3 regions of the Nocardia sichangensis genome follow, and region 3 is predicted to be linked to each of the others. Evidence: riboswitches for the same ligand, from Rfam matches in the RefSeq annotation. Region 3 holds a riboswitch; each other region holds the start of a gene.
The links. A riboswitch is a leader RNA that binds a small molecule or an ion and turns the genes downstream of it on or off. The one in region 3 is predicted to bind S-adenosylmethionine.
Positions count from the first base shown of each region.

Region 1: linked by a shared signal. The riboswitch ahead of ACL03I_RS01200 (rhodanese-like domain-containing protein) and the one ahead of ACL03I_RS33875 (amino acid ABC transporter permease) in region 3 are both predicted to bind S-adenosylmethionine.
Region 2: linked by a shared signal. The riboswitch ahead of ACL03I_RS23690 (aminotransferase class V-fold PLP-dependent enzyme) and the one ahead of ACL03I_RS33875 (amino acid ABC transporter permease) in region 3 are both predicted to bind S-adenosylmethionine.

Region 1 covers NZ_JBJZOK010000001.1:228,751-236,148, forward strand. Annotated here, with positions in the region: gene ACL03I_RS01190 (serine/threonine-protein kinase) at 1-132, shown strand, start outside; gene ACL03I_RS01195 (O-succinylhomoserine sulfhydrylase) at 144-1,358, opposite strand; gene ACL03I_RS01200 (rhodanese-like domain-containing protein) at 1,355-1,771, opposite strand; SAM riboswitch class IV at 1,786-1,902, opposite strand; gene ACL03I_RS01205 (Rv0361 family membrane protein) at 1,966-2,415, opposite strand; gene ACL03I_RS01210 (FAD-dependent oxidoreductase) at 2,793-4,256, shown strand; gene ACL03I_RS01215 (amidohydrolase family protein) at 4,341-5,216, shown strand; gene ACL03I_RS01220 (DUF456 domain-containing protein) at 5,220-5,717, opposite strand; gene ACL03I_RS01225 (CaiB/BaiF CoA transferase family protein) at 5,897-6,994, shown strand; gene yczR (MocR-like transcription factor YczR) at 7,309-7,398, opposite strand, start outside.
Region 2 covers NZ_JBJZOK010000017.1:156,742-164,139, forward strand. Annotated here, with positions in the region: gene ACL03I_RS23690 (aminotransferase class V-fold PLP-dependent enzyme) at 1-1,186, opposite strand, end outside; SAM riboswitch class IV at 1,234-1,347, opposite strand; gene ACL03I_RS23695 (Pls/PosA family non-ribosomal peptide synthetase) at 1,882-5,793, shown strand; gene ACL03I_RS23700 (M1 family metallopeptidase) at 5,793-7,136, shown strand; gene ACL03I_RS23705 (hypothetical protein) at 7,137-7,322, opposite strand; gene ACL03I_RS23710 (DUF2752 domain-containing protein) at 7,351-7,398, opposite strand, start outside.
Region 3 covers NZ_JBJZOK010000035.1:41,859-49,256, reverse strand. Annotated here, with positions in the region: gene ACL03I_RS33880 (amino acid ABC transporter ATP-binding protein) at 1-588, opposite strand, end outside; gene ACL03I_RS33875 (amino acid ABC transporter permease) at 585-1,592, opposite strand; SAM riboswitch class I at 1,620-1,713, opposite strand; gene ACL03I_RS33870 (hypothetical protein) at 2,099-2,806, shown strand; gene ACL03I_RS33865 (glycosyltransferase family 2 protein) at 2,833-3,999, opposite strand; gene ACL03I_RS33860 (LppM family (lipo)protein) at 4,035-4,817, opposite strand; gene ACL03I_RS33855 (carotenoid biosynthesis protein) at 4,898-5,737, opposite strand; gene ACL03I_RS33850 (phytoene desaturase family protein) at 5,734-7,299, opposite strand; gene ACL03I_RS33845 (GNAT family N-acetyltransferase) at 7,307-7,398, opposite strand, start outside.

The DNA of each region.
Region 1 (7,398 bases), on a different contig from region 3:
ACGATCCGGCTGGCCTTCGACCTGCCGGGCAAGAACAAGAACGGCAAGAAGAACGACAAGAAAGACGACGTTCCGAGCCACTTGATCCTGCACGGTGCACCGTCTTCACCCGGCGTCACCATGCCGATGTGACCGATCCCTGCTCAGGCGAGGGCTTGGTCGAGATCCTGGAGCAGGTCTTCCACGTCCTCCAGGCCCACCGAGATGCGGACGACGCCGTCGGACAAACCGATGGTGGCCCGGCCTTCGGGACCCATGGCGCGGTGTGTCGTGGTCGCGGGGTGGGTGATCAGGGACTTGGCGTCACCGAGGTTGTTGGAGATGTCGACGATGCGCAACCGGTTCAGGACTTCGAACGCGCGCTTCTTCGCCTCGTTCTCGGGTGCGTTCAGCTCGAAGGTGACCACGGTGCCGCCGCCGCTCATCTGGCCCGTGGCCAGCGCGTACTGCGGATGCGAATCCAGGAACGGGTATCGCACCCAGCTGACGGCCGGGTTGCTCTCCAGGAAGCGGGCGATCCGCAGCGCGGACTCCGTCGAATGGCGCACCCGCAGCGGCATCGTCTCCAAGCCTTTTAGCAGCGTCCACGCGTTGAACGGGCTCAGGGCCGGGCCGGTATGGCGCATCAACGTCTTCACCGGGCCGTCGATGTAGTCCTGGGCGCCGAGGATCGCGCCGCCCAGCACGCGGCCTTGGCCGTCGATGTGCTTGGTGCCCGAATAGACCACCACGTCGGCGCCGAGTTCGAAGCCGCGTTGCAGCAGCGGAGTGGCGAACACGTTGTCCAGCACGACCTTCGCGCCCGCCGCGTGCGCCAGCTCGCTCACCCGCCGCACGTCGACCAACGTCTGCATCGGATTGGCGGGCGTCTCGAAGAAGACCGCCTGAGTGGGCACGGACAGCGCCTGTTCCCACTGGTCGAGATCCTCGCCGTCGACGAAGACGGTCTCCACGCCCCAGCGCGGCAGTATCTCGTTGCACACCACGAAGCACGAGCCGAACAGGCTGCGCGCGGCGACGAGCCGGTCGCCGGCGCCCAGCAGCGCGCCCAGCGCGGTGAACACCGCGGCCATGCCGCTCGCGGTCGCGAAGCACGCCTCGGCGCCGTCGAGCAGGCGCATCCGCTCCTCGAACATGGCCACCGTCGGGTTGCCGTAGCGGGAGTAGACGAAATGTTCGACCTCGCCGGTGAACGCGGCCTCGGCGGCCTCCGCGCTCTCGTAGACGAAGCCGGAGGTGAGGTAGAGCGCCTCGGCGGTCTCCTCGAAACCGGAGCGCCGCAGCCCGCCGCGCACGCCGAGCGTCGCGGGGCCGACGCTCTCGGGCAGCGGCTTGTCGAACGCGCCGCCGGTGATCACGACTGCCGCCAGGGCAGTCCGAGGGCACGCCAGCCGGAGCCGCCGCGATGCCCGAATTCGTCGAGCGGGCCTTCGAAGCCCTCCAGCACGTTGTAGGAGGTGCGGTAGCCCGCCGAGGTGGCGGCGATCGCCGCACCCACCGAACGCTGACCGGAGCGACAGAGGAAGACGACAGGAGCATCGGGATCATGGCCGTCGAGCGCTTGCTTCAGCTGCTCGACGAACGTCTCGTTGCGCGCTCCCGTGGAATCGACCCACTCGATCAGCACGGTCGGCCGTTCGATCGGGCTCGTGTCGGGGACTCCGACGAATCTCCATTCCGCTTCCGTCCGCACGTCCACCAGGACGGCTTCCGGATTGTCCCGCAGCAACTCCCAAGCCTGCTGAGGGGTGATGTCACCGGCATAACTCATGTGCACCTCCTGCGAATCCGCACTTGCCGCGCCCGGGACCAGGGCGCCGCCAGGTCGTCACCCGGAGCACCCCACCGCGGAGGAGGGTTGCCGACCAGCAATGCCGGGGCTTGACACTGGTTCTCATGACCTTCGACTGAGATTGCACCGACCCGGGTCACCGTGTCAAACGGTGACGCACCCTGCGCGAACGCTCAGGTGCATACCAGCCACTTGTCGCCGGATCTGGCGAGAATCCAGGTCGTCGTCTTCTCCTGCCCGTCCACCTTCGTGGTGACGGTCGCCTTGCCCCGGTCGCCGTCCACCATGGGCGGGTCGATTTTCGTGATCTCGACGGGCTTTCCGGCGCCGTCCTGGCCCGCCAGCGGTGAGTGGGCGGCGTCGAAGCCCTGGCACGCGGTGCCGGGCGGCGGCACGGCGTCGCTGCGGTTGGCACCGTCGACGAAGTTTCGGACGGCCGCCGTGATGCGGTCGGCGTCTGTGACATTTTTCTCAGCGGGTGACAGCACACCGCCGAGCACGATCGCGATCAGCACGATCGCCGCGACCACCGCGGCGGCGACGAACGGGACCACCGAGCGTTTATCGGTCTGATCGACCCGGATGATCTCGTCCTCGCCCGCGGTCGGCTGCTGTTCGGTCATGGCTCGATGATCCCTGGTCGGCGCCGGTATCGAGCGCTCGACCCCGGGCAAACACCGGCGCGACGCCGACCAGGGGCGAGCGGCGGCGATAGACCGCGCGCGAGCGGGTAAGCGGCAATCGTGGCTGTCGATGGCATCCGTCGAGTTCACGCACCGACGCGGGGCGGCGTCGGCCATCCCGATAGAATCGCGGGACGGCGGCCTGCTGTCATAGCGAATCGGCAGCTCTACGCCGCGGCGAACGGAGCACCGTGCAGCCACGAGCCGGCGACGCCGGCGTCCGCACCGGACGGGTGCGACCGAGCCGGTGCGTCAACTTAGCCTAAGCTAAGCCCGACGTCATTAATTGTTTCGACCATAAAGGTGCGCGTAAAGAGATGACCGAACAGAGTGCAGTAGAGGATGGCGGTGTCCGCGAGCCCTCCGTGGTGACGCAGGCTTCCTCCTCCGGGCCTGACGCGCACACCGCGAAGACCCGCCCGCTCCGCATCGCGATCGTGGGCGCCGGACCGGCCGGGATCTACGCCGCCGACGCCTTGATGAAGTCCGATGCCGAGGTGTCGATCGACCTCTACGAGCGCATGCCCGCGCCGTTCGGCCTGATCCGCTACGGCGTCGCGCCCGATCACCCCCGCATCAAGGGCATCATCACGGCCCTGCACAAGGTCCTCGACAAGCCGCAGGTGCGCCTGCTCGGCAACATCGACTACGGCACCGACATCACCCTCGACGACCTGCGGGCCTTCTACGACGCGGTGATCTTCTCCACCGGCGCCAACGCCGACCGCGCCCTGCCGATCCCCGGCATCGACCTCGACGGCTCCTACGGCGCCGCCGACTTCGTCTCCTGGTACGACGGCCACCCCGACGTCCCCCGCACCTGGCCGCTGGAGGCGGAGAAGGTCGCCGTCCTCGGCGTCGGCAACGTCGCCCTCGACGTCGCCCGCGTGCTGGCCAAGACCGGCGACGAACTGCTGCCGACCGAGATTCCGCCGAACGTCTACAAGGGCCTGGTGGCCAACAAGGCCGTCGAGGTGCACGTCTTCGGCCGCCGCGGTCCCGCGCAGGCCAAGTTCACCCCGCTGGAACTGCGCGAGCTCGACCATTCGCCCACGATCGAGGTCATCGTCGACCCCGAGGACATCGACTACGACGAAGGCTCCGAAGCCGCGCGCCGTCACTCCAAGCAGGTCGACATGGTCGCCAACACGCTCGAGCAGTGGGCCATCCGCGACGCGGGCGACCGGCCGCACAAGCTGTTCCTGCACTTCTTCGAATCCCCCGCCGAGATTCTCGGCGAGAACGGCAAGGTCGTCGGCCTGCGCACCGAGCGCACCGAGCTCGACGGCACCGGCAACGTCAAGGGCACCGGCGTGTTCAAGGACTGGGACGTGCAGGCGGTGTACCGCGCCGTCGGCTACCTGTCGCAGAACCTGACCAACCTGCCGTTCGACGACCAGGCCGGCACCGTGCCGAACGAAGCGGGCCGCGTGCTCATCGACGAGAACGCCGACGGCGCCGCGCGCTACCTGCCCGCCACATACGTCACCGGCTGGATCAAGCGCGGCCCGGTCGGCCTGATCGGCCACACCAAGGGCGACGCCAACGAGACCATCGCCTGCCTGCTGGACGACGCTCCCGGCTTCACCCCGGCCGAGCGGCCCGACCCCGAGGCCGTCATCGAGTTCCTCGAAGGCAAGGGCATCCCGTTCACCACCTGGGCCGGTTGGTACCGCCTCGACGCGCACGAACGCTCCCTCGGTGAGCCGGAGGGCCGCGAGCGCGTCAAGGTCGTCGAACGCGAGGACATGCTGCGCGCCAGCGAACCCCACAAGGTCTGATCACCCCGCAGTGACCCCCTCCGCCGCCATCGCGACACCCCTGCTGTGGCAGCGGAAAATCCGACCCTGAGGCATTCTGTACAAGTGTTCGATGCCCACCTGCACATTTTCGACCCGCGGTTTCCGCTGGCCGAGAACGAGGGCTACCTGCCCGACCCGTTCACCATCGCCGATTACCGGAAGCGCATGGCGCGCTACGACGTCAGCGGCGGCGCCGTGGTCAGCGGGTCGTTCCAGGGCACGGACCAGACCTACCTGAAGGCCGCCCTCGCCGAACTCGGCGAGGGCTGGGTCGGCGTCACCCGGCTCGATCTCGACGCCTCCGACGAGGAGATCCTCGAACTGGACCGGATCGGTGTGCGCGCACTGCGTTTCAACCTCAAGCGCGCGGCCACCGACATCGCCGGAATGACGTTGCAGGCGCTGCGCGCGTACGAGCTGGCCGGCTGGCACGTCGAGGTCTACATCGACGGCACGATGCTGGCCTCGTTGCAACCGGTCATCTCCAAGCTGCCCGCGCTGTCGGTCGACCATCTGGGCATGTCCGCCGAAGGGCTGCCCTTCCTGCTGGACCTGGTCGACCGCGGAGCCAAGGTCAAGGCGACCGGTTTCGGCCGGGTCGCGATGAACGTCGCCGACACGCTGCGCCGCGTGCACGCGGTGAATCCGGAAGCCCTCATGTTCGGCACCGATCTGCCCGGTACCCGAGCCGGACGTCCGTTCCGGGACTCGGACGTGGATCTGCTCTGCGACGTGGTGGGCACCGACATGTACGCGGTGCTGGAGGACAACGCGCGCGCGTTCTATCGGCTCCCGGCCCGCGAGCGTGTCGTCCGCGAGGAGCCGGCCCCCACGCTGCCGCTGTACCGGCCCGAACCGCCGACCCTCCGGCTGCGCCGCGACGAACTCCCGGGAAGCCGCGCGGGCGACACGATCCCGTTCCCCGCCATCGATAGGTAGCGCTCAGACGGCGAACACACCGGCGAGCCACACACCGGTGGCAAGCAACGCGCCGAAGAGTTCGATCAGGATGGACAGTCCGACGCCCTTCAACGCGTGCACGGTCGCCTGCCACGCCTGCCGGTTGACGCGCAGCCGCTGGAGTTCCCAAAGATAAACGCCGAGAACGAAGCCCACGAACAGGCCGATCACCGGAATCACGAAGAAGCCGATGACGCCGAGTATCGCGCCGAGCAGGACCGCGCGGTTGGACACTCCCGCGTCCTTCATCCTGCGCCCCGGCCAGGTGTATTTGACGACGCCGGAGAGCACCAGCAGCACCGTGCTGATCGCGAAAACCGTCCAGGCCGTGGCGCCCCCGGTGAGAAAGGCCCAGACGGCGATGGCCGCGAAGATCAGGATGACGCCCGGCAGGATCGGCACGACGATGCCGACCAGACCGACCAGAATCGCGAGACCGGCGAGAAGGTTGTACCACCCCTGATCAGACAGCGCTTGCACACGTGCAGCCTAGGACCGGGCGACCGAACGGGCGACTCGTCGTCCATCCGTCGTCCGGGTATGCCCCCGGCTCCGGCCCCGGCGTTATTGTCATACTGTCAATACAACCCTCCCGGCCGCGTTCGGGAGGACGCGCCGGACCGCCGGTGCGCTGGATCAACGACGAACCGAGGTAGGGCGTGAGCACTCCATCCACCGCCAAGCAGGGCCCGCTCGCGGGCATCAAGGTCATCGAGCTGGCCGGGATCGGTCCCGGTCCGCACGCCGCGCTGCTGCTCGCCGATCTGGGCGCCGACGTGGTGCGGGTGCAGCGTGCGGGCCAGCTGCCGGGCGGGTTCGACCGTCCGCAGCTGCGCGGCCGGACGATCGTCGAGGCCAACCTCAAGGACCCCGCCGACATCGAGAAGGTTCTCGGCCTCGTCGAGAAGGCGGACGTGCTGATCGAAGGCTTCCGCCCCGGCGTCACCGAGCGGCTCGGCATCGGCCCGGACGACGCGCTCGCCCGCAACCCGCGCCTGGTCTACGGACGGATGACCGGCTGGGGTCAGGAAGGCCCGCTGGCCGATCGCGCCGGACACGACATCAACTACATCTCCATCACCGGCGTTCTGCACGCCATCGGCCGCAAGGGCGAACGCCCGGTCCCGCCGCTGAACATGGTTGGCGATTTCGGCGGCGGCTCGATGTTCCTGGTCTTCGGCATCCTCGCCGCGCTGGTCGAGCGGCAGCAGTCCGGCAAGGGCCAGGTGATCGACGCGGCCATGGTCGATGGCGCCCTTGCCCTTTCGCACATGATCTGGGGCATGCGCGGCGCGGGCGCCTGGTCCGATGAGCGTGGCGTGAACCTGCTCGACACCGGAATGTCGTTCTACGACACCTACGAAACCTCCGACGGCAAGTACATGGCGGTCGGTGCGATCGAACCGCAGTTCTACGCCCAGTTGCTCGCCGGACTGGAGATCGAGGCGGACGGCCTGCCCTTCCAGCTCGACCCCGCCGGTCAGGAAACGCTGAAAAAGCTTTTCGCCGAGCGTTTCCGGACCAAGACCCGGGACGAATGGGCCGAGATCTTCGTCGGCACCGACGCGTGTGTCTCTCCCGTGCTGACATTCGACGAGGCGACGCGAAACGAGCACATCGCGGCCCGCGGCTCGCTGCTGGAGCTCGACGACATCACCCAGCACGCCCCCGCGCCGCGATTCTCCCGCACTCCGAACGGGATTCCGACCCCGCCGCCCACCACCGCCACCCCGATCGAGACGGTCTGGGCCGACTGAGCGTCGAGCGGGGTGGCATGGCGCCACTCCGCTTCGCGGCTGATAATTGAAACTTTTAACATACCAACCGGTTCGACAGTTCGGCACCGGGCCTGCCATACTGTCCGCGAGCAGGTGGCTTTCGAGAATCGCGAACCTCGTCCGGTCCGCTCCTTGACCGCTGCTCGAGCTGGAGGCCTCCGCGCCGTGCGAGCTTCTGCACACCGCCCGAGCACGACGAGGGCCAGCCCCGAGGGGTGGCCGGCCGATCGTGCTCGGCGGTGCTCGGAGGGGACATACCGCCTGCGGAGGCTCTCCCCAGCGACGAAATCGCTTCAGTAGCAGGTCAACGGCGTCAACGGGTCGGCGGCGCGTGGCGTGAGCGCCATATAGGCGGACGCGATGGCCTTGACCGCCAAACGCAA
Region 2 (7,398 bases), on a different contig from region 3:
CATCGATCAGACGGTCGACGTCGGCGGAGGTGGTGCCGAGGCCGATGCTCGCGCGCAGTGCGCCGTCCAAGCCGAGGCGGGTGAGCAGCGGGTGGGCGCAGAAGCGTCCGTCGCGGACGCCGATACCGTGTTCGGCGGAAAGAAAGGCGGCGACCTGGCCGGGGGCGAAATCGTCCAGGGTGAACGCGACGATGCCGACGGAGTCGGGGCTGTCGGTCCAAATGCGCAACAGCCGAACGCCAGGAATCTCGGCCAAGCCGTCGCGGAGACGGTCGGCGAGTCGATGTTCGTGCGCGGCAAGGGTTTCGGCGTCGATGGCACAGAGCGCGTCACAGGCGGCGGCCAGCGCGGCGGCGCCGAGCACGTTCGGCGACCCGGCTTCGTGCCGCTGCGGAGCGGGCGCCCACTCGGCCGCGTCGGTACTCACCTCACGCACCGCGCCCCCGCCCGCGAGGTAGGGCCGCGCCGCGTCGAGCCAATCCCGTCTGCCCACCAGCACACCCGAGCCGAACGGCGCGTACAGCTTGTGGCCGGAGAACGCCAGATAGTCGATTCCGCTGGCGCGCAGGCTGATTCGACGATGCGGAGCCAGCTGGGCCGCGTCGACCAGGATTCGGGCGCCGCACTGGTGCGCGACGGTGGCCAGCCGCTCCAGCGGAAGCACCTCGCCGGTCACATTCGACGCACCGGTCACCGCGAGCAGTGCGGCGGGCCTACTGCACAGTTCGGCGACCAGCCTGCCGATGGTCTCCTCCACCGTGTCGGCGGCCTGCACGACCCGCCTGCCCTGCCTGGTCCAGGGCAGGAAGTTGGCGTGGTGCTCGATGTCGAGCACCACGGTGTCGCCGGGCACGCAGGACGCGAGCAGGTTCAGCGAGTCGGTGGTGTTGCGGGTGAACACCACCACTTGGTCGTCGGCGGCGTCGAGGAACCGGGAGACCGACCCGCGGGCGGCCTCGTAGCACTCGGTGGAGATCCGGGAGGCGTAGCCCGCGCCGCGATGCACGCTCGCGTAGTACGGCAGCAACTGCTGCACCCGGTCGGTGACCTGCGTCAACGCCGGCGCGCTCGCCGCGTAGTCGAAGTTGGCGTAGGTGGCCGTTCCGCCTTGCACCAGCGGAACGAGCAATTCGTCGCCGGAGACCCGGGCGAGAGCGGCACAGGTGTTGTCGACAGTGGTAGTCATCACGTGAATCCCGTCGGCTCAGGGACCCGCAATCGCATGATTCGTCGAGTCCGCGCTTGCCGCGCCCGGTCGGGCGGCGGCCGGGTCGTCACCCGGAGCACCCCACCGCGGAGGAGGGTTGCCGGCCAGCAAGCCGGGGCTTCGCGCTGGCACTCATGACCTGACCCGAGGGTGGCAGAAGCGCCCCGGCGCTGTCAACCACGTTCGACCCCGAGTCCCCAGGAGCACCGCGTGGAGATAACCACCAGGCGTGAGCCTTTACAAGCATCCCGACGACAGCGCGCGAGCCGCTGCCTCGGGATCCCACGCGCCCCTCGGCAACTGACGCCTTCGACCGCGCTCCGAGGCGGCGGACCGGTCGCCGGCGCCACGAGCCTCGACGCCGCACGCGCCCATCCCGAGGTCCGCACCGCTTCGATGAGCGGAATCACACCCGCACACGAGCGATCTCCCGGCGAACCCGAGGGTCGACGGACCGACCAGCGATTGCCCTGTCGCGGCGGCGAATATCGATCCCACCTGCAACGACGCGCAGGGCGCCCGCCGATCCGGCGTCCACTCCGGTGAACAACGAACGACGACAACCCCGGGTACCGTGGACAACTGGCCATCGTGGCGTTTGCCCTTTGGTAACCCAGCTATGACACAACAACGGGAAAGTGTGAGGCGAGTCGATGGGAGGTGCGCAGAGCACCATGCTCGAGATAGACGTCGACGCGCCCGCGGGCCCGTTGTCGCGCGGTGACCGCGCGCCGGAGGCCAGGACACTGGTCGACATCCTGACCGCGACGGCGCTCGCCCACCCCGACGCCCCTGCCATCGATGACGGCCGAGTAGTGCTCTCCTACCTGGAGCTGGTCGTCGAGATCGAGAAGACCATGGCCCGTCTCGCCACCGCTGGTGTGCGACCGGGCGACCGGGTCGGCGTACGCATACCGTCGGGTACCCGTGAGCTCTACGTGACCATCCTCGCCGTCCTGTACTCCGGCGCGGCCTACGTGCCGGTCGACGCGGACGACCCGGACGAGCGCGCCCAACTGGTCTTCGGCGAGGCGCAGGTCACCGCGATCGTGACCGCGGCGGGCATCGAGACCACCGCCGCGGGCATCCGCGCGGCGGAAGATCAGCGCGAGGAAAGCTGGTCGACGCTGCCGACTCCCCGCGATGACGCTTGGATCATCTTCACCTCGGGTTCCACCGGCACCCCGAAAGGCGTTGCCGTCACCCACCGCAACGCGGCCGCCTTCGTCGACGCGGAAGCCGACCTGTTCCTTCAGGACGCCCCGATCGGCCCGAGTGACCGTGTACTCGCCGGATTGTCGGTCGCCTTCGACGCGTCCTGCGAGGAGATGTGGCTGGCCTGGCGCAACGGCGCCTGCTTGGTGCCCGCTCCGCGTGAGCTGGTGCGCACCGGCGCCGATCTCGGTCCATGGCTGGTGCGGCGGCGGATCACCGTGGTCTCGACCGTCCCGACCCTGGCGGCGACCTGGCCGGTCGAGGCGCTGGAGGCGGTGCGCCTGCTCATCTTCGGCGGCGAGGCCGTCCCGCCGGAACTCGCCGAGCGTCTCGCCGGAAACGGTGATGTGGCGCGCGAGGTGTGGAACACCTACGGCCCCACCGAAGCCACGGTCGTCGCCTGCGCCGCGCGGTTGGACGGTCAGTGGCCGATCCGAATCGGATTGCCGCTCAACGGCTGGGATCTGGTCGTCGTCGATGCGGCGGGTAACCCGGTGGCCGAGGGGGAATCCGGCGAACTGGTGATCGGCGGCGTCGGGCTGGCCCGCTACCTCGACCCGGCCAAGGACGCCGAGAAGTACGCGCCGCTGGCCTCCGTCGGCTGGGAGCGCGCGTATCGCAGCGGCGACCTGGTGCGCAACGACAGCGCAGGTCTGGTCTTCCTCGGCCGCGCCGACGATCAGATCAAGCTGGGCGGGCGGCGCATCGAACTCGGCGAGATCGATAACGCTCTGCAACGCCTGCCCGGAGTCACCGGCGCCGCGACGGCCATCCGCACCACAAAAGCGGGCAACAAGCTACTGGTCGGCTATCTGACCGGACCCGGACCGGATTTCGATGCCAAGGCCGCGCGCGCGGTCCTCGCCGGACAGTTGCCCGCGCCGCTGGTGCCCCGGCTCGCGGTGGTCGACGAACTGCCCACCCGCACCTCCGGCAAGGTCGACCGCGACGCGCTGCCCTGGCCGCTGCCCAACGCCGCCGAGGACGACGACGACAACGACCTGACCGGCACGGCCCTGTGGATCGCCGGACTCTGGGACGCCATCCTCGGCGCGGAGGTCGGCGATCTCGACGCGGACTTCTTCGACCTGGGCGGCGGTTCACTCGCGGCGGCCCAGCTGGTCACCGCCTTGCGCGAACGGTATCCGCAGATCGCCGTCGCGGACGTCTACGACCATCCCCGCCTGGGCGCGCTCGCCGAGCTGCTGGAGCAGACCACGCCCACCGTGGCCGTCGCCGACCGGACGGTGCGGCCGACGCCACCGCTCGCGCAAGCCGCGCAGGTACTCGCCACCATCCCGCTCACCACCCTCACCGGCCTGCAGTGGCTCACCTGGCTGGCGATCGTCGGCAACATCGCGGCCTGGTCCGGGTCGCTGCCATGGCTGCCACAGCTGTCCTGGTGGTGGACGCTGGTCGCGTTCCTGCTGTTCATCTCGCCGCTCGGCCGGATGACGATCTGCGTGGCGGGCGCGCGGCTGCTGCTGCGCGGCGTCCGGCCGGGGCGCTATCCGCGCGGGGGCTCGGTGCATCTGCGGTTATGGGCGGCCGTGCGCCTGTCCGAGGCCAGCGGCGCGGAGAATCTGTCCGGCGCCCCCTGGATGGTGCCGTTCGCCCGCGCGCTCGGCGCGAAGATCGGCAAGGGGGTCGACCTGCACAGCCTCCCGCCGGTGACGGGGATGCTCGAACTTGGCGATGGTTGCAGCGTGGAGCCGGAGGTCGACCTGTCCGGCTACTGGATCGACGGCGACGTGGTGCATCTCGGCCCGATCACCGTCGGCCCCGGCGCGGTGGTCGGCTCGCGCTCGATCTTGTTGCCCGGCACGAAGATCGGCAGGAACGCCGAGGTGGCGCCCGGCTCCGCGGTGGCGGGCAAGGTGAAGGCGGAACAGGAGTGGGCCGGTTCGCCCGCGGTGAAGGTGGGCAAGGCCCAGCACCGCTGGCCCGCGCACACGCCGGCTCGAGCCCGCCGCTGGGTCGGCGTCTTCGGTGTCACATCGATGGCGCTGGCCGCCATGCCGATTCTCGGCATCGGCGCCGGTGGCGCGTTCCTCGCCTGGTTCGTTCGCGACACCCGCACGCTCGCGGGCGGCGTCGCGCGCGCATTCGCCGTGCTTCCCTTCGCGACCCTGCTCAGCCTGGGCGTCTACGCCGCGGCGACCATCGTCGCGGTCCGGCTGCTGAGCATCGGCCTGACCGAGGGCTATCACCCGGTGCGCAGCCGGGTCGGCTGGCAGGCATGGGCCACCGAGCGCCTGCTGGATTCCGCACGCACTTTCCTGTTCCCGCTGTATGCCAGCCTGCTCACCCCGCTGTGGCTGCGCTTGCTCGGCGCGAAGGTGGGCAAGAGCGTCGAGGCCTCCACGGTGCTGCTGCTGCCGAAGTTCACCACCGTCGCCGACGGGGCGTTCCTGGCCGACGACACCATGATCGCCGGTTACGAACTCGGCGGCGGCTGGCTGCACATCGGTGCGGCCAAGGTCGGCAAGCGCGCCTTCCTCGGCAACTCCGGCATGACCGCCCCCGGGCGACGGGTCCCGAAGAACGGGCTGGTCGCGGTGCTGTCGGCGGCGCCGTCCAAAGCGAAACCCGGCTCGTCCTGGCTGGGCAGCCCACCGGTCCGGCTGCGCCGCGCCACGGAGAACGCCGAGACGGCGCGCACCTTCGATCCGCCCGCCCGCCTGCGCGTCGCCCGCGGCATCGTAGAGACGTGCCGCTTGATCCCGGTTCTGGTGACCTTCGCGATCGGTCTCGGCGTGCTGTGCACCCTCGCGTGGCTCGCGCAAACCTTCGGCCACCTGACGGCCGGGCTGCTCAGCGGACTGGTGCTGCTGGCGGCGGGTGGCGTCGCGGGGGCGACCTCGGTGGCCGCCAAGTGGTTGCTGGTGGGGCGGATCCGCGCCGAGGAGCATCCGCTGTGGAGTTCGTTCGTCTGGCGCAACGAGGTTTCCGACACGTTCGTGGAAACGGTTGCCGCACCATGGTTCGCGCGTGCGGCGACCGGGACGCCCGTCCTGAACCTCTGGCTTCGCGGTCTCGGCGCAGGCATCGGGCGCGGGGTATGGTGCGAGTCCTACTGGCTACCGGAGGCGGACCTGGTGACTCTCGGCGACGGCGCGACCGTGGAACGCGGATGTGTGGTGCAGACCCACCTGTTCCACGACCGGATCATGGCCATGGACACCGTCACCCTCGGCGCGGGCGCCACCCTCGGTCCGCACTGCGTGGCACTGCCCGCCTCGACGCTCGGCGACGGCGCGACCATCGGCCCGGCTTCCCTGGTCATGCGCGGCGACGCGGTGCCCGCCTCGACGCGCTGGTGGGGCAACCCGATCGCGCCCTGGTTCACGGGCGATCCCGGGGCACGCTGATGGCGGGCAAGTTCTACGAAGCCCCCATCGACGAGTACCTCCCGCAGAACGGCAACCGGGGGTATCGCGTTTCCCGGTACGAGCTGGAACTGGCCTATCGGGTGTCCGCCAACCGGCTCACCGGGCGCGCCGAGATCACCGCCGTGACCACCGAGGCGCGCACCCGGTTCGCACTCGATCTCGGCCAAGCGCTGAGCGTGTCGAAGGTGTCCGTCAACGGGATCAAGGCCGCGAAATTCGCCCATCAGCACGGCAAGTTGGTCGTGACGCCGCAACAGCGAATTCCGGCGGGCGGCGTGCTCGCGCTGGTGGTGCAGTACGGCGGCACCCCGAAACCGGTGCGCGGGCCGTGGGGCGAGGTCGGGTGGGAAGAACTCACCGAAGGCGCGATCGTGGCCAGTCAGCCCAATGGCGCGGCGTCCTGGTTCCCGTGTGACGACCACCCGAGTTCCAAGGCCAGCTACCGGATCTCGATCACCACCGATTCGCCCTACTACGCGGTGGCCAACGGCACCCTGCTGCGCAAGCAGACCAAGTCCAGTCAGACCACATGGGTGTACGAGCAGGCTGAGCCGATGTCGAGCTACCTGGCCACCATCCAGATCGGTCACTACCGCAAGCACCGCATCGGTTCTTCGCAGGCGGTGCCGATGCAGGCGATCCTGCCTGCGCGGCTGCGCGCCAACTTCGACCACGACTTCGCTCGTCAGCCGAGGATGCTCGAGGTCTTCAGCGAGAAATTCGGCCCCTACCCTTTCGCGGACTACACCGTCGTCGTCACCGACGACGAACTGGAGATCCCGATCGAGGCGCAGGGCATCTCCATCTTCGGCGCCAACCACTGCGACGGCCGCCGCGGCGCGGAACGACTGGTCGCGCACGAGCTGGCCCACCAGTGGTTCGGCAACAGCCTGACCATCCGGCAGTGGCGGGACATCTGGCTACACGAAGGCTTCGCCTGCTACGCGGAATGGATCTGGTCGGAGGCCGCGGGCGGGCCGACCGCCGATCAGCTGGCCCGCGCCGCACGGCACAACCTGGCCCGCGAGCCCCAGGACATCGTCATCGGCGATCCGGGACCGCAGCGGATGTTCGATGACCGCGTCTACAAGCGGGGTGCGCTCACCCTGCACGCTTTGCGCCTGGAACTCGGCGACTCGACCTTCTTCGACCTGCTCCGGGAATGGACCATTCGCTACCGCCACTCGTCGGTGACCACCGAGGAATTCACCGACCTGGCCGGGCACTACAGCCTGGTGTCGCTACGCCCACTGTGGGACAGCTGGCTGCTCGCCGAGCGACTACCGCAGCTGCCCCCCTACGGCGGCGCATCGACGGCCTGATCAGAACACCAGATAACGCGCGGCGAGTTCCTCGACCAGCGGATCGTCCTCCGGCACGTTGGCCAGCGCGTCCAGATCGGTCTCCACGGCGATCTGCCGGGGGTCGTCGTGCTCGGTGTCCCGGGGGTCCTCGATGAGCTGGCGCAGCAGTTTCTGCTGCACCCTGGTCTTCAGCGAATCTCTCATACCTTGGGGCTGCCCGTACATTCGCGTGTTACACCGGTGTGAACAGGGTTCCCCACGGCGTATTGCGTACCACCGT
Region 3 (7,398 bases):
ATCGCGGATCACGTCGAGCACTTCGCCGACCAGTTCCGGGTCCAGCGCGGAGGTGGGCTCGTCGAACAGGATCACGCGGGGGCGCAGCGCCAGCGCGCGGGCGATCGCAACCCGCTGCTGCTGCCCGCCCGACAGCCTGCGCGGATACGCGTCCGCCAGGTGCCCGATGCCGACCCGATCCAGCAGCAGGCGTGCCTCGCGCTCCACCTCGGTCCGATCGCGCCGCTGCGCGGACAGCGGTGCGAGCGTGACGTTGTCGAGCACGGTCAGATGCGGGAACAGATTGAACTGCTGGAAGACGAAGCCGATCCGGGAGCGCTGCTTGCGCACCGCGTGGTCGGGCAGCGCGTGCAAGCGGTCGCGCCGCAGCCGATATCCGATCAGCTCGCCGTCGATGTGCACGGTGCCCGCGTCCAGCGTCTCCAGATGGTTCACCACGCGCAGCAGGGTCGACTTGCCCGACCCGGACGGGCCGATCACGGCCACCACCTCGCCGGATCGCACGGTGAGATCGATGCCGCGCAACACTTCGTGCGAGCCGAAGGATTTCCGGACGCCGCGGACCTGCACGGCGGGTGTGGCGCTCATCGGGTCGCTCCGCGCGGTGCGGCGGGACCGACCTCGGCGACCTCACGCAGCTTCCGCCACGCGCGTTGCAGCGGCGTCGGCGGCGGCGTGCGGTGCGCGCCCTTGGCGTAGTGGCGTTCGATGTAGTACTGCGCCACCGAGAGCGCCGTGGTGAGCACGATGTACCAGACCGTCGCGACCATCAGCAGCGGCACCACCCGTCCGTTGCGCCCGTAGATGACCTGGACCTGGTAGAACAGCTCGGCGATCGCCATCACCGACACGATCGAGGTGCCCTTGAACAGGCTGATCACCTCGTTGGCCGCGTTCGGCAGGATCGAGCGCATCGCCTGCGGCACCACCACCGTGCGGAATTGCCGCAGCCGTGGAATCCCCAAGGCGGCGGCGGCTTCCAGCTGACCAGCGTCCACCGAGATGAACCCGGCCCGGATGATCTCGGCCGAATACGCCGCCTGATGCAGCGCCAAGCCGATCACGGCGGCGGTGAAACCGCTGATCACCCCGTTCACCTCGAAGGTGAACAGCGCGGGCCCGAACGGGATGCCGACCGAGAGGGTCCGATACAGGTAGGCGATGTTGAACCAGAACAGCAGCTGCACGATCAGCGGGATCGAGCGGAATGCCCAGATGTAGACCCACGCGATCACCCGCAGCACCGGGTTGTTCGACAGCCGGGCGATCGCGAGCGCGGTGCCGAGCAGAAAACCCAGCGCCGTGCCCCACGCGGTCAGCTCCAAGGTGACCCGCAGCGCCGATAGCACCGACTCGGCCGTGATGTACCGCGCGAACGTCGGCCAATCCCAGCCGGGATTGGTGGCCAGCCCGTGCACGAACTGGGCGAGCAGGATCAGCGCGACGGCACTGATCACCCAGCGCCAGGGATGCCGGGTCTTCGCGACGGTCGGCGTCGCGCCGGTCTCGGTGGGGGCCGGTGTTCCGGTCGGGTCCGGTTCGGTCGGCGCGGCGGCCTCGGGGGCGGCGTCCGGCGCGGTGGACGCGCTCATGACGGGTCCTCGATGATCACTTCGGTTCCTCCATCGGTCCCGGCGGAAGCACCCGCACCCGGTGACCGGGGGGTTGCTGCGACGTCGACGAGCCAGGTCTCTCGGTCGCTCTGGATGGTTGGCGCCGACCCCCCGTCAACGGATGTCAGGGGCGAGCCGAATCATGATGCCCAGCAAGGGAAGCCTGGAACAAGAGAAGTAATCACCGTGAGCGTAGATCTTGTCGACGCCGATTCATCGGATCTTTGTAGTAACCGGGCGTGCGCTGCTCTGCCGAGGGCGAGGTGAGATTCCTCGCTTCGCCGATCCCGGGCGCGTGGCGCCGGACTGGGATGGTCCGATGCAGCATACGGCTATCGCCGACGCTGGGGAACGCCGGTGGGCTACGCGGAGGTCCGTTCCGGGCAAACAGGACTCGCCACGAAATTGCTGTGTGCAATCTCGGCTGCTGATTGCGTTTGCCGGAGTACTGTCCCCCTCGATCGTTCCGCCGATGAGGAGGTTTCGTGACCATATTGCGCCGTCTGACCCAGTTGTCCGCTGTCGCGACCAGTTCGATCGCCTTCGTGCTCGCCGGGCCGGGGGCCGCGTTCGCGGCTCCGGATGCCACGATTCCCGCGTTCCCCGAGGACTCCGTGCCGATCGCCGCTCCCGGTGACCTGTTCGGCGCGTATCAAGCCGCGCTCGACGCGTTGCGCGCGCTCGGTATCCAGCCGTTCGCGTACCCGAGCGCGTCGGCGTTCTGCCTCGACAACACCACGGCCGGTCTGGCGCCCGCCGTGGCAGGCGCCATTCCGGGGCCGTGGCCGAAGACCACCGTCCAGATTCCCGGCCAGGACCTCAGCGCCGTCAAGGCCGGGCAGGCCATGTTCACCTTCGTGCCCTACGGGCTCGGACCGGACGGCCCGAATACCGCCGGAATGCAGGTGAGCTGGCTGAATCTGAGTACCGGTCGCAGCGGCACCGCCGCCATGGGGCCGCTGCCCGAGGTCGCGCGTTCGATGGTTCCCGCGGCCGTTCCGCCGGAGCAGCGGCCCGCGGCCGAGCAGGCGATCCGGGACTTCCTCGTCGCGTCCCTCCCGATGGGCGGGGTGCGCGCGGTCCCGGTGGACACCGGGAAGGGCACCGTGCTCGCCGCGATGTTCGGCACGGTGCAGAACGGCGCCAAGTCCTGCTTCTTCCTGCCGACGGTGGGAATTACCCCGGTGCCATGAGATTTCCGTCACCGTGGCACGGCTGCTCAGGGAAGCGGCCGACCTTTCCAGCGGGCCGTGCCGCGGCGCCGGGCCAGGTGTGATCGCACCCACAAAAGCAGATACACCGCCACCGACACCGGATGCGCGACGGCGGCAGGCAGGTCCGAAGGTTTCAGCGGGCCGCCGGTTTCGGTCGAGCGGGCCAGCAGTCGCCCGGCGACGGCGGCGAGCCAGCCGGCCAGGCCCGCCCGGCGGTGCGCCCCGCGGCCGAACACCGCCACTGCGGGCGGCACCCAATAGGCAAGGGCGGCAACCAGTCCCACCGCCGCTCCACCCGTTATCGTGCCGTCGTAGGCCGACCAGAGCCAGCGGGAGTAGCCCGCGTCCAATTCCGCGGCGTCGCGATACATCCTGGTGCGGGCCAGCGGTCCCGCGGCCACCAGAACCGTGGAATGACCGGCTCGCCGCAGCGTACGGGCGATGTCGAGGTCTTCGGTGACGCTTCCGGCCACCGCCGTGTGGCCGCCCACCGAGCGGTACGCGGCGTTGTCGAACACGAGGAACTGCCCGCAGGCCACCGCCGTGGCGGGCCGCAGGCTCCGGTCGGCCGCGGTGACCGGCAGCGTCGAGGCCCACGACCAGCACAGCAGGGGTTGCACCAGCGCCTCCGCCACCGAGCCTGCCACCTGCAGCGGCCAGGGGGAGACCAACGCGGCGCGTCGTTCGCGCAGCGCGCCGACCGCCGCCGCGAGCGCCGTCGGGGCCAGCCGCACGTCGGCGTCCAAGAAGATCAGCACCGGCGTCGACACCTCCTCGGCCAGCCGGACGCAGGCGGTGGCCTTTCCGGTCCAGCCGGGGACCGGATCGGACTCGCTGTGCAGCAAGGTGAAACGCGGGTCGCCGTCGATCGCCGCGCGGGCCGCGGCGCCGGTGTCGTCGGTGGACGCGTCGTCGAGGACGCGTACCGCCATGCGCGGCACGCCCACCTGGGCGCGCAGGTCGCCGATCAGCTCGGGTAGCCGGTCGGCCTCGTCGCGCGCCGGGATACAGACGGTGACCGGTTCGATCACCGTCGTCGGGGTGTTCGTCAACCGCCGTACGGTGATCCGGTTGTACAGCGCGATGCCCGCGCCCAACACGGCGACCGCGGCGGCGAAGGACGGCAGGATCGAGTTCGCGCGCAACGTCTTCGGCAGGTCGGCACTCACCATGTGGGCCACGCTATCGCGGCACACCGACCTGTCGCTCAGCGATTCTGCGTCACCGAGCGCCACCAGCGGCTGAGCGAGAAGCCGACCTCCGGCGCGCCGGGCGCGGCGGGGTTGCGGTCCATGTACGCCATGGCCGCGACGATGGCGGCCACCGCGAGCGTGATGCCGCCCGCGATGCCCGCCCAGCCCGCGAACGAGCGGGTGTTCGGGTCGGCGTAACTGACCTCGGCGCGCAACGTGGAGACATCACCGGGCGGCAGCTTCCAGGAGACGACGTTGTCGCCCTCGCGGCTGCCGTTGGTCTTTGCGACGCGGGCCGGGAACGCGATGGTGAACTGCACGTCCGAGCCGTGCGGCGGCACCGATTTCAGATCGACCCGCCCGCTCAGGCTGACCAGGTCGCCGGTGCGCTGGAATTGCAACTGGAACATGCCCTGGGTCTGCTCGGACAGCCCGCCGAGCTGCTGCACCTCGCCGAACGACAGATCCTCGAAGAAGACCTGGCTGCCCATATATCCGTCCTGGGCGTACGGCTCCACCCGCACCTTGGCGGCCAGCGTCTCGGGCGCCTTCAGCTGCGGGCCCTTGTCCCCGGCGTCGGCGGGCACCACGGCGGCGACGATCCGTCCGGACACCCGGTCGTTGGACGAGACCCCCATCGAAACCTGGACCCGCAGGCACGCTGCGAGCATCGGGACCAGCATCGCCGCGAGCAGGACGACCGAAGCGGCACGCGCGGCACGGCGTGGGACCCGCCGCGGCGGGCGATCCGGGGTATCGAGCTTCGTGGTGACGGGACTCGGCTGCACGGGTGACATCGTGCCAGGCCGTCCGCCCGGAATGAAACGCGCCACTCATCGCGCGCGTCGGCGCGCCGAGTGCGGGGAATCACGCCGGGTCAGCGGCGCGCGCGAGCCAGGACGACGAGCAGGGGAACACCGAGCACACCCATACCGGCGAAACCGTATCCGGCCGACGGCAGGAGACCGAGGAACACCGCGTGGGCCAGCGCCGACCCCAGCCAGGTCCACAGGAAGAAGGCCACCGGTACGGCGACCGCCATCGCGCGGCCACCCGGTCGCGCTACCCGTACGGGATCCGGAGCCGCTCGCTCCCAGAGCGCCAGCAAGCAGCCCATCACGAGCGCGACAGCGAACCAGCCCAGGTAGTTGGTCACCGGAATCAGGTCCAGCCCGGGCAGGCCGGAGTGGGTGTCACACCAGGCCCACTGCCCGTCGATCACCATCTGCGAATCCAGGAAAAGATCCCAGCCCACCGCGCCCACCGCCGTCGCAAGGACCCGCGTGACCGTGTGCCGTGACAACAACCCGGCCACCACCCACACCGGATACATCCCGCCGGTCCAGGCCAGCGGGACGAGCAGCGGCACCGTGAGCAGAGCGGGCCCGAGCCGGTCGGTCGCGTACTCGTAGCAGCCGAACGGTATGCCGGTCGCGGTACCGATCACCTCGGCGGTGAGCCCGACGCCGGAGACGATGATCAGGAAACCGACGGCATAGCGGAACCCCCTGGTCGCGGTCGCGTGCGCCAGCGCGGCGGCGGCGGAGAGCAGCACGACCGCGACGGTGACACGGTCGCGCGCACCACCCGCGGCGAGTGGGTAACCGATCTGCGCGACGATCGTCAGCACGACCAAGGCGAGTGGCAGCAGAAAACGCGCGGAGCGGTATCGGAACCGTTCTGTCGCCTCGGGCGGCAGTTCGCCCGAATCCGTCATCGTCGCAGCCACCGCGACAACCTGGGCCGGTTCAGGTCGCGCAGCGCGAGTGCGGCGGCCGTCCGTCCGCTGGCGCCGGAGACGCCGCCGCCGGGATGGGTGGACGCGCCCGTCAGATACAGTCCCGGCGCGCCGGGCACCCGCTGCCCCGCCAGCTCGGGCAGCGGACGCCACAGCATCATCTGGTCCAGCGACATCTCCACGTGCATCACGTTGCCGCCGACGAGCCCGAGTTCGCGCTCCAGGTCCACGGGTGTCTGTACGTGTCTGCGCAGCACCGTCTCCGCGAAACCGGGCGCGTAGGAATCGACTTCGGCGATGATCCGGTCGCCTTCCCGCTGCGCGAGGCCGGCCCAGTCCGCCCCGGAGGCCGGTCGGTACGGGTGCCATTGCGCCCACAGCGACAACTGGTGCTCGCCGGGCGGCGCGATGGTCGGATCCACGGCGCTGAAGCTCATGGCCAGCACGACCGGTCGCGGCGGGAGGTCACCCGCCAGCGCCGCGCCGTGCGCACGACGCAACTGCGCGCGATCGGACACCAGCAATTGCAGGCCGCGGGCGGAGTGATCGATCGGACTGCCGGGATAACGGGGCAGCGCCGAAGTGGCGGCCCGCACCACCATCCCGATCCCGGGACCGACGCGGATGCGCGTGCGCCAGTCGTCGAGCACCGCGCCGTCGAAGCCGCCGTCGCGGAGCAGGTCCAGAGTGGTCAGCACGTGGCAGCCCGCGATCACGGTGCTCGCGCGCAACTCTCGGCCCGAGGCGGTGCGCACCCGCCAGCGGTCCCCGTCGCGACGCAGGGCGGACACCGCGTCGCCCGCGGTCACCACCCCGCCGTCGGACCGCAGCCGCGCCACCAGCGCGGTGGTCAGCGCCCCGCTGCCGCCGACCGCGCGCCCCGGCGGCAGCGTGTGCATGAGCGCGGCGAAGCCGACCATCGGCGCCGTGCCCGGCTCCGACATCGGCGGCCCGGACTGCGCGCCGAACCAGGCCAGCGACGCCTTCAACCGTTCGTCCTCGAAGAACACGTCCAACAGGGCGTCGCCGGATTGCAGGAACTCCCGCGAGAGTGCGCTGCCGCCGTTCCTCGCGTCCAGTCCCCAGAACGACCGCACCAGCCTGCCCGGCGTAGGTGCGCCGCCGAACGCCCGCATCACCCTGGCGCTGCGCGGACCCCACACCCGGACGAACCGGCGGTAGGCGTCCGCGTCCCGCGGGCCGCAAGCCGCGGCGATGGAGGCGCAGGTCGCATCCAGGTCGCGATGGAACACCAGGGCGGGGCGATCCGCGTGCGCGGGCGTGAAACCCCATGGGTCGCAGTCGATGTACCGCAGGCCGAAACGGTCGAGTTCGAGGTCCTCGACGATGCCGGTGTGGCGGATCATGATGTGCGCCGACGAGCCGCGATCGACCCGGTGGCCGGGGAACCGCTCGACCGTCGACACCGCTCCGCCGAGGACCTCGTCGCGTTCGAGCACTTCGACCTCGTGCCCGGCGCGGGCGAGGTAGCACGCGGCCACCAAGGCGTTGTGGCCCGAGCCGACGACGATCACCGTCACGTGATCCTCACAGCGGCAGCCGCCTGCCGAGGATCGCGAACGGCCGGTTGTCGCCCGTGAAGACGAAATTGCGGACCACGTCGGTGAATCCCTGCCTGC